Regions from separate parts of the Paraburkholderia sp. DD10 genome, predicted to be linked through region 1. Evidence: predicted binding sites of a transcription regulator. Region 1 holds the regulator's gene; each other region holds the start of a gene.
The links. The regulator HrcA, encoded in region 1, represses chaperone genes, less so after heat shock. The targets are predictions, from matches to a motif close to TTAGCACTCNNNNNNNNNGAGTGCTAA.
Positions count from the first base shown of each region.

Region 2: the regulator HrcA is predicted to act here: its motif matches at 2,095-2,121, upstream of rpoH (RNA polymerase sigma factor RpoH).
Region 3: the regulator HrcA is predicted to act here: its motif matches at 2,190-2,216, upstream of groES (co-chaperone GroES).
Region 4: the regulator HrcA is predicted to act here: its motif matches at 1,803-1,829, upstream of ACOCG7_RS22730 (co-chaperone GroES).

Region 1 covers NZ_CP185393.1:3,959,494-3,964,365, forward strand. The annotation lists gene ACOCG7_RS33245 (NAD kinase) at 1-809, opposite strand, end outside; gene hrcA (heat-inducible transcriptional repressor HrcA) at 1,194-2,213, shown strand; gene hemH (ferrochelatase) at 2,389-3,459, shown strand; gene ACOCG7_RS33260 (RNA-binding S4 domain-containing protein) at 3,469-3,876, shown strand; gene ACOCG7_RS33265 (hypothetical protein) at 3,862-4,014, opposite strand; gene grpE (nucleotide exchange factor GrpE) at 4,403-4,872, shown strand, end outside.
Region 2 covers NZ_CP185393.1:3,753,657-3,758,528, forward strand. The annotation lists gene ACOCG7_RS32385 (cytochrome ubiquinol oxidase subunit I) at 1-491, opposite strand, end outside; gene cydP (cytochrome oxidase putative small subunit CydP) at 481-741, opposite strand; gene rpoH (RNA polymerase sigma factor RpoH) at 1,098-2,033, opposite strand; gene ACOCG7_RS32400 (acyloxyacyl hydrolase) at 2,396-2,959, shown strand; gene ACOCG7_RS32405 (nuclear transport factor 2 family protein) at 3,002-3,385, shown strand; gene ybiB (DNA-binding protein YbiB) at 3,562-4,533, opposite strand; gene ACOCG7_RS32415 (fumarylacetoacetate hydrolase family protein) at 4,748-4,872, shown strand, end outside.
Region 3 covers NZ_CP185393.1:30,930-35,801, forward strand. The annotation lists gene ACOCG7_RS15500 (hypothetical protein) at 1-171, opposite strand, end outside; gene ACOCG7_RS15505 (SRPBCC family protein) at 213-689, shown strand; gene ACOCG7_RS15510 (diguanylate cyclase) at 732-1,034, opposite strand; gene ACOCG7_RS15515 (GGDEF domain-containing protein) at 1,096-1,344, opposite strand; gene groES (co-chaperone GroES) at 2,289-2,579, shown strand; gene groL (chaperonin GroEL) at 2,632-4,275, shown strand; gene cysC (adenylyl-sulfate kinase) at 4,424-4,872, opposite strand, start outside.
Region 4 covers NZ_CP185393.1:1,638,447-1,643,318, reverse strand. The annotation lists gene groL (chaperonin GroEL) at 1-1,470, opposite strand, end outside; gene ACOCG7_RS22730 (co-chaperone GroES) at 1,489-1,779, opposite strand; gene ACOCG7_RS22725 (acyl-CoA dehydrogenase family protein) at 2,070-3,287, shown strand; gene ACOCG7_RS22720 (ABC transporter substrate-binding protein) at 3,390-4,872, shown strand, end outside.

The sequences.
Region 1 (4,872 bases):
ATCGGCACGGTATGGCGCGAGCGGCGCACTTCGATCGTGTCGCTCAGTTCGAGCGAGGTGAACGACTGCATGTCGAAATTGACGTTCACTTCGCGGCCCGAGACGATCTGAATGCTCACCTTTGAATCGTCCGGCAGCACGATCGGCCGGTTCGACAGCGCGTGCGGCGCGATCGGCACCAGCACGATGCCCTGCAACTGCGGATGCAGGATCGGCCCTTGTGAAGAAAGCGCGTAAGCGGTCGAGCCGGTCGGCGTGGCGACGATCAGGCCGTCGGAACGCTGGTTGTACATGAAGCGCCCGTCCACCGAGACATGCAGTTCCGCCATGCCCGAGAAGCCGCTGCGGTTCACCACCACGTCGTTGAAGGCCAGCGCGTGATAGATCGGGTTGCCGCCGCGCATGATGCGCGCTTCGAGCAGCATGCGTTCCTCGCGCTCGAAGTTGCCGCACAGCATTTGCGGCACGGTCTCGCGCATGTCGGAGATCGGAATGTCGGTAATGAAGCCGAGCCGCCCGTGGTTGATGCCGATCAACGGCGTGCGGTAAGGCGCGAGCTGACGGCCGATGCCGAGCATGGTGCCGTCGCCGCCCAGCACCACGGCGACGTCGGCGCGCGCGCCGATCTCGGCGGGACGCAACGCCGGGTAGTCGGTGATGCCGATTTCAGCGGCCGTCTCGGCTTCGAACACGACGTCGAAGCCGCGCTTCGCGATGCACGCGGCGAGCTCGGTCAGCGGCTCGCCGATGCCCGGCGTGTTGTTGCGCCCGACGAGCGCAACGGTCTTGAACTGGCTGGTTACTTGCATGCCGGCATTACACCATAGGTGGGGCCTGAAAAGAACCGCAGACAGACCCGGTGGCGGGCCGGCTGGAGCGGGCTGTCAGCGTATCGCGCGATTGTCGTTAGAATGGTGAAGCCTTGATGACATGCGCGCCGGGTAAAGTGCGGCGGCGCGCTGCCGTCGGATTCGTCGGACTGGCGGCCGGCGAGGCGCTGTACCGAGCGATGGACTTCGCGCCGCCACTGGATCGCGCGGGCGCAAGAACGCTGGACGAAGCGCCGAACCGCGGGCTGGCACGCGCGCCGCAGCGAATGCGAAACGCCGTCCCGCCGGCTTGCGGCGCGGCCGTTAGGGGCGGGCGCCGTTAGCGCTCGCGGTAGCGCTGTCATTGAGCTAAAATTTTCCGTCATGCTAGATCCTCGCGCACAAACCCTCCTCAAAACGCTGATCGAGCGCTACATCGCCGAAGGTCAGCCGGTCGGCTCGCGCACGTTGTCACGCTATTCCGGCCTCGAACTGAGTCCGGCCACGATCCGCAACGTGATGTCCGATCTCGAGGACCTGGGGCTCGTGATCAGTCCGCATACGTCGGCGGGCCGCATTCCTACTCCGCGCGGCTACCGGCTCTTCGTGGATACGATGCTGACGGTGGAATCCGCCGCGGACGAAGAAGCCGTGATGCGTACCGTCAAGACTACGCTGCAGGCGGGCGAACCGCAGAAAATCGTCGCCGCGGCGGCGAGCGTGCTCTCCAATCTGTCGCAGTTCGCCGGCGTGGTGCTCACGCCGCGGCGCAGCCATGTGTTCAAGCAGATCGAATTCATGCGCCTGTCCGACAAGCGCATCCTGCTCATCATCGTGACGCCGGAAGGCGACGTGCAGAACCGCATCATGGCCACCCAGCGCGACTTCTCGCCGTCGCAACTGGTTGAAGCGTCGAATTACATCAACGCGCACTTCGCTGGCCTGTCGTTCGACGAAGTGCGCCGCCGTCTGCGCGAGGAAATCGACGAACTGCGCGGCGACATGACCACGTTGATGCACGCCGCCGTCACCGCCAGCACGGATGAAGCCGACACCGGCGAGACCGTGCTGATTTCCGGCGAGCGCAACCTGCTGGAAGTCGCCGATCTGTCCTCGGACATGGCGCGCTTGCGCAAGCTGTTCGATGTGTTCGACCAAAAGACAAGCCTCCTTCAATTGCTCGACGTGTCGAGCCATGCGGCGGGTGTGCAGATTTTCATCGGCGGCGAGTCGAACCTGGTGCCGATCGAGGAAATGAGCGTCGTCACCGCGCCCTACGAGGTGAACGGCAAGATCGTCGGCACGCTCGGCGTGATCGGGCCGACCCGCATGGCCTACAACCGCGTGATCCCGATCGTGGATATCACGGCGCGTCTGCTTTCCCTCACCCTCAGCCAGCAGTAACACGGCCGCCCATCGCGGCCGCGGAGGTTCGTGCCGCACATGATGCGCGACGGCGCCCGGCTTGCCAATTGGCCGAATGGCCAGGGGTCTCCGGCGGACCTCGCCGGGAACCGCGCCGCTATAATGAATCCCACCTGAACCGACTTTCCGCCCAAAGCGGTTACCCCTCCTGCCTATGCGCTTCGACCTCGAGCGGCCTTCACAGAACGCCACGTCACATCGTGTCGCCGTGCTGCTGATCAATCTCGGCACGCCGGACGCGCCGACGCCGCGCGCGGTCCGCCGCTATCTGGCGCAGTTCCTGTCCGATCCCCGCGTGGTCGAGATTCCCGCCTTGCTCTGGCAGGTGATTCTGCGTCTGCTGATCTTGCCGTTGCGCGGCCGGGCGTCGGCGAAGAAATACGCGGCGGTCTGGATGCCCGAGGGCTCGCCGTTGCGCGTGCATACGGAGAAGCAGGTGGAGGCGTTGCGCCATCTGCTGCAATTGAACGATTACACGGTGCTGGTCGACTACGCGATGCGTTACGGCACGCCCGGCATTCCGGCCATGCTGAACCAGTTGAAGCTGGCGGGCGCCGAGCGCGTGCTGCTCATGCCCATGTATCCGCAATACTCGTCGTCCACCACGGCCACCGCGTTCGACGATGCTTTTTCGGCTCTCAAGCGCATGCGCAACCAGCCGGAAATCCGCACGGTGCGGCATTACGCGGACCATCCGGCCTATATTGCCGCCCTCGCCGCGCAGGTGCGTCAATACTGGCATCAGCATGGCCGGCCTGACTTCGCGGCGGGCGACAAGCTGGTGCTGAGTTTTCACGGCGTGCCCAAGCGCACGCTCGATCTCGGCGATCCGTACCACGAGCAATGCCAGCAGACCGGCGCCTTGTTGATGCAGGCGCTCGAACTGACGCCGGTGGAATGCCGCATTACTTTCCAGTCGCGCTTCGGCAAGGCCGAATGGCTGCAGCCGTACACTGCGCCCACGCTGAAGGAATTGGGCGCGGCGGGCGTGCGGCGTGCTGACGTGTTCTGTCCAGGCTTCACCGCCGATTGCCTGGAAACCATCGAGGAAATCGGCATGGAAGTGCGCGACGAGTTCCTGCATGCGGGCGGCAAGGAGTTTCACCGGATCGCCTGCCTGAATGCGTCGCAAGCGTGGATCGCGGCGCTCGGCGAAATCGTCGCGCAGAATTTGCAAGGCTGGCCGGTGCAGGCGGTGCCGGTGCCGCATACGACAGGGGCTTGACCGAGGCTCATGAATTACAGGATCTCCACTGAACCGGGCGCGAGGCTGCGCATCGACAAATGGCTGTGGGCGGCGCGCTTCTTCAAGACGCGCTCGCTGGCGGCGGACGCGGTCGACAAGGGGCACGTGCGCATCGGCGGCGCGACCGTCAAGCCGAGCAAGGACGTGCGGGTCGGCGATCTGGTCGAGATCGAGATCGAACGGATCGTGTGGCAGGTGGAAGTGCTGGGCGTGTGCGACGTGCGCGGCCCCGCGAGCGTCGCGCAGACGCTTTATGCGGAAACCGGTGAGAGCAAGGTAAAGCGGCAGGCCGAGCAGGAACGGCGCAAGACGTATCGCGAACCGGCCGCCGCATTGCACGGCAGGCCGACCAAGCGCGACCGGCGCACTATCGACAAATTGTCAGGTGGCGGTTAAACAGAACAGTTGTTCCAAGGTCGCGTTCACGCCGCCGTATTCGGTCGTGCGATCGTTGACAGCGCCGGACATGCAGATGGTCGTGGTGCCTGCAATCAGTACCAAGGCGACCACCGAGATTGCAAAGGTCAGTTTCACGGTACTCCCCTCGGGACGTTGCAGGATAGAAACGGGCGTTTCGGTTGGAATTTGAAAAATGTCGGAAAGGCGCTTGTCAGACTAGGGTTAACACGTCTTTTCCGATGCTTTATTGGAGCATAGGCCACTTGTTGGTCGCACTCAATCTCAATCTGATTGCGCCGATCCAATGGTTGTAACGGCGCATTTCCGCCACGCGTCAGCGGCGTGAAAAGTTCGGGCAGAGGCGCTTGAAACGGGTCTTTCCGGCCCCATCTGCGGTGGCGATACGCGGTGACGCGCCCAATCCGCGCCCGGTTGTTGTCGCAATATTGCAACGCACGAATGGCACCGGTTGTTGGGCGCCGCCACCACCGTTGGCTTTTACTTTTTAACGACTTTCAGCGACATGGAAAACACGCAAGAGAACCCGACGAGCCAGAATCCCACGCCCGCCGACGAAGCCGCGCGCCAGGCCGCAGAGGCTCCCGAGGCAACTGCTCCGCAACAGGACGAGGCAGCCGCGGGCGCCGCCGCCGAGGCGCCCGCAGCCGCCGCGCAAGCCGCGCTGGCCGAAGCCGAGGCGAAGATCGCCGAGTTGCAGGAAAGCTTCCTGCGGGCCAAGGCGGAGACCGAGAACGTGCGCCGCCGTGCGCAGGAAGACGTGGCCAAGGCCCATAAATTCGCAATCGAAAATTTCGCTGAGCATTTGCTGCCGGTGGTCGACAGTCTCGAAGCGGCGGTTGCCCACTCGTCCGACGATCTGCAGAAGGTGCGCGAAGGCGTCGAACTCACGTTGCGCCAGCTCAATGGCGCGTTGGAGAAGGGCCGCGTCGTCGCCTTGAACCCGGTTGGCGAGAAGTTCGATCCGCACCGTCA
Region 2 (4,872 bases), 210 kb from region 1:
TGGTAATTGAAGGTGGCGCCGACCGGATTGTTCATCCAGCCGTTGGCCACCAGAATCCAGAGGGCCGACAGGTTCGAGCCGAGCGCGACGAGGAACGTGACGGTGACGTGCTGCACTTTCGAAAGCCGCGTCCAGCCGAAGAAGAACAGGCCGACGAAGGTCGACTCCAGGAAGAACGCCATCAGACCTTCAACCGCCAGCGGCACGCCGAAGATGTCGCCGACATAGTGCGAGTAGTACGACCAGTTGGTGCCGAACTGGAATTCCAGCGTGAGACCGGTCGTGACGCCCATCGCGAAGTTGATGCCGAACAGCTTGCCCCAGAACTGGGTCATGTCCTTGTAGATCTGCTTGCCGGTCATCACATAGACGGATTCCATGATGACGAGCAGCCACGACAGGCCCAGCGTGAGCGGCACGAACAGAAAGTGATAAAGCGCCGTGATGGCGAACTGGAGGCGCGACAGTTCTACGACTTCGCTAACGGGCATGTTGATCACCTTGGGACGGATGCGGGGCAGGCGTTGACAGCAGCGCCTGCGAAACCTGCTCAGGCGGCAGCCACATGTGCTCCGCCTGGGGATGATTGAAGAACGTGTACTTGAGCACCATCAACAGCGTGAATTTGATGGCGAGGACGATGGCGATATCCCGCGCCAGCGTCGGACCGCGCACCCACCCGGCGAGCCGTTGACGCAGGCTCGGGCGAGGGCGGTTATTGCGATTGAGGGCTAGGGTCATGGGCGGTCGATGGCGACTTCACGCCGGTTGGTCCGGCTGGATCCAGATCGCACGAGCGATCCGGCGAGTGCATCCCGATTTTAGGAGCGGGACCTTGCGCGCGTGGGTTCCGCGCTGCGGCATCGGGTCGCTGGCGCCACACGGTTGATGCAGTATTGCCAGGGGGGTTGAGGTAGGTCAAGGAACGCCGGCCGGCCGGCCGTGGCCCTGAGTCAATGCGCGCACGGCGAAGGAGGCGGGGCTTCGACGCTTCGACGCCTGGACGGAAAAAAGCCCCGCCGTCTTGCGAGGGCGGGGCTTTGCGGCCGGCTGGTCAGCGTGCGTCGCGCGAACCGGTTTGCTGAGTTTTTCAGACCTTACGCATACTCGGTCAGTGCGCCGCGCATCTTCTTCATTGCGCTTGCTTCGATCTGGCGAATCCGTTCGGCCGAGACGCCGAATTCGTCGGCCAACTCGTGCAGCGTCGAGCCGCCCGAGCCGTCGTCCTCCACCTTCAGCCAGCGCGCCTCGATGATGCGGCGGCTGCGGGCGTCCAGTGCATCCAGCGCGCTCGCGATACCGTCGGTTTGCAGCTTGTCGCGCTGACGCGAAGCCAGCACGGCGGTCGGCTCGTTATGCGAGTCGGCAAGGTAGGCGATCGGCGCGTACGACTCTTCGCCGTCTTCGACCTGGCCTTCCAGCGCGATGTCGCCGCCCGAGAGGCGCGTTTCCATCTCGGCCACTTCCTCGCGCTTCACGTTCAACTCCTTGGCGAGACCTTCGATCTCGTCGGGCGTGAACGCGCCCAAGCCCTGCTTATGGCTGCGCAGGTTGAAGAACAGCTTGCGCTGCGCCTTGGTGGTGGCGACCTTCACCATGCGCCAGTTGCGCAGGATGTATTCGTGGATTTCGGCCTTGATCCAGTGCATCGCGTACGACACGAGGCGCACGTTCTGCTCGGGATCGAAGCGTTTCACGGCCTTCATCAGGCCGATGTTGCCTTCCTGGATCAGGTCGGCATGCGGCAGGCCATAACCGAGATAGTTGCGCGCGATCGACACGACCAGCCGCAGATGCGACAGGACGAGACGGCGTGCGGACTCGAGGTTGCCCTGCTCGCGAAATTCGGTGGCGAACTGGCGTTCTTCCGCAGGCGTCAGCATCGGAATGCGATTGACGGCCTGGATGTAGGCGTCGATGTTGCCCAGTTGACCGGGCAGCAGCGAGGAATGCGAGAGCGCCAGTGCACCTGCCGAAGCGGCCTTAGCCGACGACGGGCTCAGAGTACTCGGAAGGGTCATTGCATGGCTCACGTAAAAAACTCCTTTGGAATCAGGTAACAGCGTATTCAGGTGACGACTCCAGCGTTGGATGTTAGCACTCTGATTTCCTGAGTGCTAATACTTAGAAGCGGTAGGGGCATCCAAGTTCCGTCATTTTCTATTGAAGTTCACTTCCTGATAGCCATCATACGCCGCTTCCGCTTGCCCTGTGTGGGCCGTAGAACTTACCGGGCCATCCTATTCCGCGATCATAAATGAACGATATTTGCCGTTTTAGAAGTGACTAATTGCGAAAAATAAGATTTCTTCATACGATCCGCCTGATCGTGATTGAATTTAGAATAGGCAAATCTGTTACAGATTGTTCAACGTTCGGCGAGCTCGGGTGTTAGATGAACAACAAAAAGAAGGCTTGGCGTGTTCTGGCGCTGAAAAGCGCGTCGGCAGCGGTACTGCTGGGTGCATCCGGACTGGCCGCGGCCGATCAGTTCGGTTTGCAGGTCGCCGGCGGCGTGGGCGATCATCATGTGAAAAAGCTCGACCTCGGCGTGGTCTGGGATCCGAACCTCACCTGGTGGCAAATCGGTGACTGGCATTTCACGCTGATCGGCGAGGCGCACATGGCTTGGTGGCACACCAACGAAGGCAACGTGCACGACAACATCGGCGAGATCGGCGTGACGCCGATGATTCGCTTCATCAAGGCATCCGGGTCGATCCGTCCTTTCATCGAAGTGGGCGCCGGCGTGCGGCTCCTGTCGAGTCCGCGAATTTCCTCCGACTTCACGCTCGGCTCGGCGTTCCAGTTCGCCGACGTCGCGGGCGTGGGCGTGCAGTTCGGCCATCGCCAGCAGTATCAGGCGGGCTACCGCTTCCAGCATATTTCCAACGGCGGTATCAAAGAGCCGAATCCTGGTATAAATTTCAGCCAGCTATATTTGCAATATAACTTCTGACGACCGTGGCCATGTTCGGCTCACCGGTGCGAGGGCTGAGCAATGGCGGCAAAGATAATCGAAGCGATTCGCGGGCTCGAGCGAGAGCGCTTTCGTGCGATGGTCGACGGCGACGGGCAATCGCTCGACACACTGCTCGCGGACAACGTGAGCTATGTCCATACCAACGGCAAACGCGAGACGAAGCGGCAGTTCATCGACGGGATTACCGGCGGCCGCCGCCGTTATCGGCAGATCGAGGTGCAGTCGCAAGACGTGTTGCCGGTGGGACGCGAGACCTGCGTCGTCACGGGGCGCGCGCTGATCGAGATGGAGGCGAATAACGGCGCACTCCTGTTCCCCATCGCGTACACCGCGATTCATACGCACGAAGCCGGGCAATGGCGGCTGATTGCGTGGCAAGCCACCCGTTGCGCGATCGAGTGAGCCTGCCGGTTGGCGCTTGAGCGGCGTCGAGCCGTCATGCGCCGGTCGTCCACGCCGCAGCCAGATTGCCCTATCACTCGCATGGCGATGCAGCGACAGCCCGATGCTGTCGCGTCAGGCGAGATTGCGGTCCATCCCTTGCAGCAAGCGCAATCACCGCGCTCGCGCAGCGTCCTTCACGCCTGCGTCTTCGCGACGTCCACGATCAGTTCGACCTGTCGCTCGATCGCGCTCGGCACGGGCGCCTCGCCGCGCAGCACGGCGCCGATCCACGCCGCCGTGGTGGGTGCGTCGCGCGCTTCGGGCAACGCCACTTCCGGCGCGTCCGGCGACGAGCGCTCATGCGGCACGCGCGTTTCGCAGATGCCGTCGTGCAGCCAGTCGACCTGCACCTGGCGCCGCGTGTCGGCTACCGCTTCGCCCTCGGTGCCGCGCGCCAGCAAGGCGCCGCCGGCCGCCGCGTCCGCATGCGTGTTGAACAACTGCGTGAGACTGTCCCGATACGGCGGATGCGTGTAGTTCACGAGCCGCAGGCCGGCCGGCGCAAACGGCTGGAGAATCTTCACGAGCGTATGCGTCGAATTACGCACGCCCATGCGCCGGCGTAGCGCGAGCAGGCGCGCGAGTTTCGGCGCGAGCACGTCGATCGGCGCGAACGCTAGACGGCGCTCGGCGAGACCGTCTTCGATCTCGGCGTGCGAGCGCGCGTGCGGAATCTGCAAATGCGTGAAGATTTCAGCGCTCGTCACGCGCCCCGGATCTTCGGTCACGCCGTGCACCAGCACCGGCACGCCTTCACGCGCGAGCAGCAGGGCGAGCAGCGGCACGAGGTTCGGCTGTTTGCGCGCGCCGTTGTACGTGGGGATCGAGACGGGCCGGAAGGCGCCGTGCGGCACATGAACCGGTTCGAACGACGCATGGGCGCCGGCCAGCATCGCGGCGAGTTCGTCGGCGGTTTCACCCTTCACGCGATAGGCGAGCAGCACCGCGCCGAGTTCGAGCTCGGCGACGCGGCCGTCGAGCATGGCGGTGTAGAGCGCGCGCGTGTCTTCGGCGGTGAGCGCGCGGGCGCCGTTCGGGCCGCGGCCGATTTCCTTGATGAAGCGGGCGCAAGGGAAGGGATTGGCAGTGTCGGCGGAATCAGTCATCGGGACAGTGGAACGGTGTGGCGGTGCCGCCCTGAAGCGGTGGCCACGGTATTCAAGGGACGCTATTGGGTGTGAGTATCGCATCTATGGCAAACCGGCGAGACGATTCGCCTGGCGCGCCCTGTCCATCCGCCGCGCGCCGCACTTTGCCGCGCGTTACACTCGATGTTTTTCTCGCCGCGCTGGCGGCACAATCGAAGAAACGGAGAACGGGATGAGTTACGTATTCGCACCCGCACCGGTGGTCGCGGTGCCAGTTGTCGGGTCCGGCGAGCAGTTCGCGGTGCGTCGCATCTACTGCGTGGGCCGCAACTACGAGGCGCATGCGCGCGAGATGGG
Region 3 (4,872 bases), 150 kb from region 1:
GGTGCAAGAGATGATCGTAATGGCTTTCGCTGGGATTGAAGCTTTCAGCCATCGACTCTCATGCACCATTCGTCCACCTTCAACTATCCTGCATTCTGTCGCAGCAGGCTTGACGAGATGAGGATTGAAAAGCGGTGCCCCTTCGCGGGTAATGGAAAGGGCAGTGAGCATCTGACAAAATCTCTGCAAGAACATCAAAAAATGGAGGTCGAGTGCGGACGGTCGAATACCGCTTTTGCACCATTTGGCGCATCGACGCGCCAGTGCAGGAAGTTTGGGCGGCAATCCAGGATTCGGCGCGCTGGCCCGAGTGGTGGATTAACGTCGAGCGCGTGGACCAGCTAGAGGCCGGTTCCGATCAGGGCGTGGGCGCCGTACAACGCTATACGTGGAAAGGCCGGTTGCCCTATCGTCTCGTGTTCGACATGCGAGTGACGCGCGTCGAACCCTTGGTAGCGCTGGAAGGGGAAGCCAGTGGCGACGTCGAAGGCGTCGGCCGGTGGAGCTTTTCGACTGACGGACGCGATCTTACCGTGGTCCGCTATGACTGGTGCGTCCGTACGAACCGCGCATGGATGAATGCATTGGCGCCTTTATTGCGACCGGTTTTCCAATGGAACCATGACGCAGTGATGCGCGAAGGCGGCGCGGCGCTGGCGCGGCGGCTGCTTGGCGTCGAGCATGGATGAAGCCAGCGTGGCAATGGATTGAACGCTTTGCACTCGAGGCGCTCAGTGACGATGTAAGGCCGTAGCCGATGACGGAAAGTCACCCGTGGCGCCACGCGTTCGATTTCGTCCTTTGCGCTTTGCCTCACGCAAAGCCTTGTCGGCAGCGAGTATTAGCTCCACGGGCTCACCCACACTTCGCATCGGCATCCGCTCGTCAACATCTGCGCTTATCGTGACGAAGCCGGTTCGGTTGCCTGAATGTTCAATTTTCAGGCTACGGATAGCGCTGCGGATAGTGTCCGCGATTGCTGCGGCATGGGCTACATCGGTATACGGAAGAAGCGCTGCAATCTCCTCTCCCATAGCGTGTGGCCAACTCTCCAGAACGTCGGGCTATCAGATCTCTGATGAAATGGCCAATCGTTCACAGGCGGTCATCGCCCGCTGCGTGTCCCTGGATGTCGTGGTATCGCTCGAAGCAATCGACATCCAGCATGATCAGTGCAAGAGCATTCACGTGACGCATGGCGCGACTGAATTCGCCATGCAATGCGATATCGAATTGGCGGTGATTTGCGAGCCAAGTCAGGCCGTCTTGTAATCCAAGTCGATCAAGAGTTCGATTTGGCGGATTAGATGCCAGACGAACAATCGCACCACAATGACGAGGCAAAGCACGTCAGCGGAATGCCCAGATTGTGTGGCGCCAGTACTCATGCAAAATCTCGTCTTTGGACAACGCAACTGCTACAAAGGACAGTGCGGGTGGCTGCGGTAGTTGTTCAGCCGCATGACGCCATTCTGCGATTCTCCTCGAAACGGGAATAACCCACCTTGATCTGCTTATCACGCGGGCGCCAATGCGCGGACCAAGGTTAGCGTGCTGTCGCTCGACTGCCCATGCACTTCAACTTCGCGAGCCATCAAGCGCAACGAGAGACAGGCACGCAATCACCACGAAGGCAATCGCGCGCCAGAGATGGTTTATTCAAGGTCAACTATCCCCGCAGACAGCGTGGAAGCACCTTGTAGCGAGGCATTTTCTTCGGAGAGAAATTCGCCATAGCCGCGAACGCATGGCGAGTCCATCGGCATCCGACCGCACGTCTTGACGTCCACGCGCTTCGAGAGAGGCCTTGTGTCCGCGTCGCGAGTTCACCAATGCGCATGTGCAGCGGAATACATGATCAGCACGCCCCGCGGCCGCTTCGTCGAAGCTGCATGAAGGCCGACAAATATTTCTGGCTACCGGTCTTGATAGGGTTTTCCCTGCCAGGATGCTTGCGCATCGAATTGCGGCGCGCTGATTCTCAGGATGGCGGTCCGCGCCTGAACCGGTGACGCCTAGCGATACGCGAGAAACCGTATAAGTACTTGTTGCGAAATAACATTATTCGAATGAGACGCCGATTTTTGCTGCAATGCAAGGTTCGAACCGAAGCAAACAAAGCGCAAAGGTAAGCGGATTTCGACAATCGCCGCATCCCTTCTTGAATTTGTCACCACCCGTCCATATAATTAGCACTCGCTGCACGAGAGTGCTAACAACATCGCCGGTTGGCTCGGCCAGCCGGGTTTTCTCAGCGTTCTTCAGTCTCAATCAAGAGAGGAGTATGTATGAACCTTCGTCCTTTGCATGATCGCGTGATCGTCAAACGTCTGGACCAAGAAACCAAGACCGCGTCGGGCATCGTGATCCCCGAAGCCGCAGCGGAAAAGCCGGATCAAGGCGAAATCCTGGCAGTCGGCCCGGGCAAGCGTGACGACAAGGGCGCATCCATTGCGCTCGACGTGAAGGTGGGTGACCGCGTTCTGTTCGGCAAGTACGCAGGCCAGACCGTCAAGGTCGACGGCAACGAACTGCTCGTCATGCGCGAAGAAGACATCATGGCCGTGGTGCAGAAGTAGGCGCAAGTCGCTACTTCCCCGGTTATATCCCAAGAATTCAAGGAGTTAGAAGATGGCAGCTAAAGACGTCGTATTCGGTGATTCCGCCCGTGCCAAGATGGTTGAAGGCGTGAATATCCTCGCGAACGCTGTGAAGGTCACGTTGGGTCCGAAGGGCCGCAACGTTGTCCTCGAGCGCAGCTTCGGCGGCCCGACGGTCACGAAAGATGGCGTTTCGGTCGCGAAAGAGATCGAACTGAAAGACAAGCTTCAGAACATGGGCGCGCAAATGGTCAAGGAAGTCGCTTCCAAGACCAGCGACAACGCCGGTGACGGTACCACGACCGCAACGGTCCTGGCTCAGTCGATCGTCCGCGAAGGCATGAAGTACGTCGCATCGGGCATGAATCCGATGGACCTGAAGCGCGGTATCGACAAGGCCGTGACCGCCGCGATCGAAGAACTGCGCAAGATCAGCAAGCCGTGCACGACCAACAAGGAAATCGCTCAGGTTGGCGCGATCTCGGCGAACAGCGATTCGTCGATCGGCGACCGTATCGCTGAAGCGATGGACAAGGTCGGCAAGGAAGGCGTCATCACCGTTGAAGACGGCAAGTCGTTGCAAGACGAACTGGACGTCGTCGAAGGTATGCAATTCGACCGCGGCTACCTGTCGCCGTACTTCATCAACAACCCGGACAAGCAAGTTGCCGTGCTCGAAAACCCGTTCGTGCTGTTGCACGACAAGAAGGTTTCGAACATCCGCGATCTGCTGCCGGTGCTGGAACAAGTCGCAAAGGCAGGCCGTCCGCTGCTGATCATCGCTGAAGACGTCGAAGGCGAAGCGCTGGCCACGCTGGTGGTGAACAACATCCGCGGCATTCTGAAGACGGTTGCCGTGAAGGCTCCGGGCTTCGGCGATCGCCGTAAAGCCATGCTGGAAGACATCGCGATCCTGACTGGCGGCCAAGTCATCGCGGAAGAAACCGGCCTGACGCTCGAGAAGGCAACGCTGGCCGAACTGGGTCAAGCAAAGCGCATCGAAGTGGGCAAGGAAAACACCACGATCATCGACGGCGCTGGCGAAGCTGCAAACATCGAAGCACGTGTGAAGCAGGTTCGCACGCAAATCGAAGAAGCTACGTCGGACTACGACCGTGAAAAGCTGCAGGAACGCGTTGCCAAGCTGGCAGGCGGCGTTGCAGTGATCAAGGTTGGCGCTGCGACCGAAGTCGAAATGAAGGAAAAGAAGGCGCGTGTCGAAGACGCACTGCACGCAACGCGCGCAGCTGTGGAAGAAGGCATCGTGGCCGGCGGCGGCGTCGCGCTGATCCGCGCACGCACGGCAATCGCAGGTCTGAAGGGCGCCAACGCCGATCAGGACGCAGGTATCAAGATCGTGCTGCGCGCGATGGAAGAGCCGCTGCGCCAGATCGTCACGAACGGCGGCGAAGAAGCCAGCGTCGTGGTGGCGGCTGTTGCTGCCGGTAAGGGCAACTACGGCTACAACGCGGCAACCGGCGAGTACGTCGACCTGGTTGACGCAGGTGTCGTGGACCCGACGAAGGTGACGCGCACCGCGCTGCAAAACGCAGCATCGGTTGCAGGTCTCCTGCTGACGACCGACGCAGCTGTGTGCGAACTGCCGAAGGAAGACGCTCCGATGGGCGGCGGCGGAATGCCGGGCGGCATGGGCGGCATGGGCATGGACATGTAATTCCGCGTGGGCCTCGTTACGAGGCTCGCTTGGGAATGCATGGGAAAGCGCGCCGCGAGGCGTGCTTTCCAACGAAAAACCCGCAAGGCATTTAGCTTTGCGGGTTTTTTCTTGGGAGCAGGCGGCGCGCGCGCGGGCACCCCCGGTATCACGAGGCCGCTTCGCGGGCGAGCTTCAGGGCGAGAGCGTTCTCGCGCAAATAGTCGAATATCTTCGCCACGCTTTGATCCGGCGTCAATGTTGCGGTATCGATCCGCAGCTCGGGCTCGACCGGGGCTTCATAGGGTGCCGATACACCGGTAAACGAAGGAATCTCTCCCGCCCTGGCTTTCGCATAGAGGCCTTTCGGATCACGGCGAGCGCACGTGTCGACCGGCGCGGAAAGATGGGTCTCGATGAATGTGCCCGCCCCAATGATTTCGCGCGCCATGGCCCGGTCTTCACGCATGGGAGAAATGAGCGCCGTGATGACAATGAGACCGGCGTCGTTCATCAACTGTGCGACGTGTGCGACTCTGCGAATGTTCTCGCGCCGATCTTCCTTTTCGAAGCTGAGGTCGCGCGCCAAGCCGTGACGGATATTGTCGCCGTCGAGCA
Region 4 (4,872 bases), 1.8 Mb from region 1:
CTCGACCAGATCGCCGTATTCGCCGGTCTGTGCGTTGTAGCCGAAATTACCCGTGCCTTCCGCGACCTTCGCGACGACCACGCTCGCTTCTTCGCCGGCATTCGTGACGATCTGGCGCAGCGGTTCTTCGAGCGCGCGCAACACGATCTTGATACCCGCGTCCTGATCGGCATTCACGCCCTTCAGGCCGCTAATCGCCTGCTTCACGCGAATCAGTGCCACGCCGCCGCCAGGCACGATGCCTTCTTCGACGGCTGCGCGCGTGGCATGCAGTGCGTCGTCGACACGGTCTTTCTTTTCCTTGACCTCGATTTCGGTTGCGCCGCCCACCTTGATGACCGCGACGCCGCCAGCCAGCTTCGCTACGCGTTCCTGCAGCTTTTCGCGGTCGTAGTCGGAAGTCGCTTCCTCGATCTGCACACGGATCTGCTTGACGCGCGCTTCGATATTCTTGCTGTCGCCAGCGCCGTCGATGACAGTGGTGTTTTCCTTCCCGACTTCGATGCGCTTGGCCTGACCCAGTTCGGCGAGCGTCGCTTTATCGAGCGACAGGCCGGTTTCTTCCGCGATCACCTGACCGCCGGTCAGGATCGCGATGTCTTCCAGCAGCGCCTTGCGACGATCGCCGAAGCCCGGCGCCTTGACCGCGACCGTCTTGAGAATGCCGCGAATGTTGTTCACCACCAGCGTGGCCAGCGCTTCGCCTTCCACGTCTTCTGCGATGATCAGTAGCGGGCGGCCGGCTTTGGCGACCTGTTCGAGAATCGGCAGCAGATCGCGGATATTCGACACTTTCTTGTCGTGCAGCAGCACGAACGGGTTATCGAGCACCGCAACCTGTTTGTCCTGATCGTTGATGAAATACGGCGACAGGTAGCCGCGATCGAACTGCAGACCTTCCACCACGTCGAGCTCGTCGTCGAGCGACTTGCCGTCTTCTACCGTGATGACGCCTTCCTTGCCGACACGGTCGATCGCTTCCGCGATACGCTGACCGATCGACTCTTCGCCGTTGGCCGAAATGGTCGCGACCTGAGCGATTTCCTTGCTGGTGGTGGTCGGCTTGCTGATCTTCTTCAGCTCGTCGATCGCGGCGATCACCGCCTTGTCGATACCGCGCTTCAGATCCAACGGATTGAGGCCCGCCGCCACGTATTTCTGGCCTTCGCGCACGATCGCCTGAGCAAGCACGGTCGCCGTCGTCGTGCCGTCGCCGGCCGCGTCGCTGGTGCGCGAGGCGACTTCTTTAACCAGCTGTGCGCCGATGTTCTGCACGCGATCCGACAATTCGATTTCCTTCGCGACCGACACACCGTCCTTGGTGACGATGGGCGCGCCGAAGCTGCGTTCGAGTACCACGTTACGGCCTTTCGGGCCCAAGGTGACTTTCACCGCATTCGCGAGGATGTTCACGCCTTCAACCAGCCGCGAGCGGGCGATGTCGCTAAAAATGATTTCTTTTGCTGCCATGGTTAGACGCTCTGTTCGTTATTGAGTGACGACTGCGACGACATCTTCTTCGCGCAGTACCAGCAGTTCATTGCCGTCGACTTTGACCGACTGCCCGGCGTATTTGCCGAACAGTACGCGTTCGCCCACTTTCAGATCGGGTTCGATGCGCTTGCCGTCGCTGTCGCGTTTGCCCGGCCCGATGGCGATCACTTCGCCCTGGTCGGGTTTTTCCGCGGCGCTTTCCGGAATGACGATGCCCGAAGCAGTTTTGGTTTCCTGGTCGAGACGCTTGACGATCAGACGGTCATGCAAGGGACGTAGGCTCATGGTTCTATTTCCACGGTTAAATTCTGGCACTCGTCGTTGGTGAGTGCTGACCGGAAGCGAGTATAGAAATGTGGCGGCCGTTGCTCCAATAACGGATTCATCGATCCTTATCCACAATTTGCATTTCACAATAGCGTGTATCCATAGCTCAATTCGCTGGTTTTGCGCGGAGGGCCGCATCCCTATACTGGTCCGTCGAATCGGCACGTCCTTTCGAGACGCCGCATTGTTCACCCACCTCAAATAGTCGGATCGAAATCGATCCGTGTGCTTTTACAAGGAATCAACGCATGCAGGTTTCTCAGGACGCCACCGCGCGCGCACGGCTCGATGCCGCACTTGCCGGGTTGCCGGCGTTGGCGCAGGCGATTGGCGAAGACGCGGCGCAGCGCGAGGTGCGGCGCGAGTTGCCTTTCCACGGATTCAGGCTGTTTCGTGAATCCGGACTGGGTGTGCTCCGTTTCCCCGTGGAGTGGGGCGGCCTGGGCGGATCGCTGGAAGATCTCTTTCATGTGATCGCTACGCTGGCTGCGCATGAATCGAATGTCGCCCACGCGTTGCGAATTCACTTCGATCAGACCGAGCAATTACTGCTGTCGCCACGTTCTGCTTTCAACGACACGCAGATAGAGCGCATACGGCAGGGGGCAATCTTCGGCGGGGCGTCTACGGAACTGGGTACGTCGAGGCCAGGCGAAATCGTGACGAAGCTCGTGCGCGATGGCGAGCATTTTCGCGTGACGGGCAAAAAGTATTACTCGACCGGCACCGCGTTTGCCGACTATGCACGCATCAACGTGCAGGACCAGAACGACGAGAAGGTGTCGATCGTGGTTCCCGTGTCGCGCGAAGGGTTGCAGGTGGTCGACGACTGGGACGGCATGGGCCAGCGCATGACGGCGAGCGGCAGTCTCGTGCTCGACAACGTGCAGGTGCACTCCGACGAGATTGCGACGCGCGGCTATACGACGCTCGCCGGCCGGCATGGCAGCGCGGTTCGGCAGTTGCATCTGGTGACTGTGGCGGCGGGGATCGTGCGCAACATCGTCGCCGATGCGCGCCGCTACGTGACGCAATTCGGCCGCCCGGTGCTGCATAGCCCGGCGCCCTCGGCACGCGAAGACGGCTTCGTGCAACAGGTGGTGGGCGATCTCGCGGCGCACAGCCTGGCGATCGACGCGCTGGTCGCGGCCAACGCGCGCACGCTCGACCGCTCGGCGAATGCGATCCACAGCGGCGCGGCGAATGCTGAAGAGCTGGTGCTGGAAGGCGCGCTCGCCACCGCCAAGACACAACTCGTGGTCAGCAAGCTAGCGCTTTATGCGGGCGAGCGTCTGTTCGAGATTGGCGGCGCATCGGCCACCGGCCGCGCGCACAACTTCGATCGCCATTGGCGCAATCTGCGCACGATCTTCAGTCACAACCCATTGCTGCACAAGGCGCGCGTGATTGGCGACTACGAGCTGAACGGCGTGACGACCCACCTGACCGAGGGTCGGGTGTTCTAACGCGCTTGCATTCATCCACACGCTGTTTAGCGCATTGCAACTTTCTTCAGCATTCCATTCGGCCGGCACGGCCCGCGATATCGGTAAAAGGATCTGGATTACATGGCACGGTTGAATCGACGCAAATTTCTTGTTTCATCCGGCGCGGCGCTCGCAGCGGCGGGCCTCCCGGTGCTGGCGCTTGCCCAGGGCGAGGCCGCCACACCAAAGCGGGGCGGTACGCTGAACATGTTGATCAATCCCGAACCGCCGGTACTCGTGTCGATCTTTCAGACCACCGGGCCCGCGCTCGTCGCGAGTTCCAAGGTGCTGGAAGGTTTGCTGGCCTACGACTTCGACCTGCGCCCGAAGCCGCAATTGGCCACGGCGTGGTCCGTCAGCCCGGACGGACTGAAGTACACCTTCACGCTGCGGCAGAACGTGAAATGGCATGACGGTCAACCGTTCACGTCGGCCGACGTCGCTTTCTCGATCGATCTGCTCAAATCGGTGCATCCGCGCGGCCGCAGCACCTTCGCGAACGTGACGAGCGTGGCCACGCCCGATGCGCGCACCGCGGTGATCGAACTGTCGAAGCCGGCGCCGTATCTGTTGAAAGCGCTCTCCGCCGGCGAATCGCCTATCGTGCCCAAGCATCTGTATGCGCAGGGCGATCCGCTGTCGAATCCGCACAACAACGCGCCGATCGGTACCGGACCGTTCCGTTTCAAATCGTGGACGCGCGGCTCGAACATCGTCTATGAGCGCAATCCGGACTACTGGGATGCGGGCAAACCGTACATAGACGGCCTCGTGTTCAAGGTGATTCCCGACGCCGCCGCGCGTTCGGCGGCGTTCGAAACCGGCGCGCTCGATCTGGGCGGCGAAAATCCGGTGCCCCTCACGGATCTGCCGCGCCTCACGCAATTGCCGCGACTGGTGGTCGAAACACGCGGCTATCGCTTTCTGGAGCCGCTCGCCGAGATCGACTTCAACCTCGATCATCCGATCCTCAAAGACCTGCGCGTGCGCCAGGCCATCGCGCATGCGATCAATCCGCAGGTCGTGCAGCGCACGGTGGCCTACGGCTATGCCGATCTGTCGCCCACGCCGATCACGCCGGGCTCGCCGTATCACGACGCCGGGCTCGCGCCGTATGCGTTCGATATCGGCGACGCGGAGAAACTGCTCGACGCGGCCGGCTATCCGCGCAAAGACGGCGGCGTGCGCTTCCGTTTGACGCACGACTTCCTGCCTTACGGCGACATGTACCGGCGCCAGGCCGATTACGTCAAATCCGCTCTGGCGCGTGTCGGCATCGACGTCACGGTGCGTTCGCAGGATCTGCCCGCGTTTTTGAAGCGCGTGTACGCGGATCGCCAGTTCGATTTCACCAGCATCGGCGTGAATACGCTGTTCGATCCGAGCGTGGGCGTTCAGCGTCTCTACTGGTCAAAGAATATCCGTCCAGGTGTGCCGTTTTCGAATGCGCCGCATTACAGCAATCCCGAGGTCGATCGTCTGCTCGAAAGCGCCGCGGTCGAAACCGACGAGAGCAAACGCGTGGTGCTGTATCAGCAGTTCCAGCAGATCGTCTATCGCGATC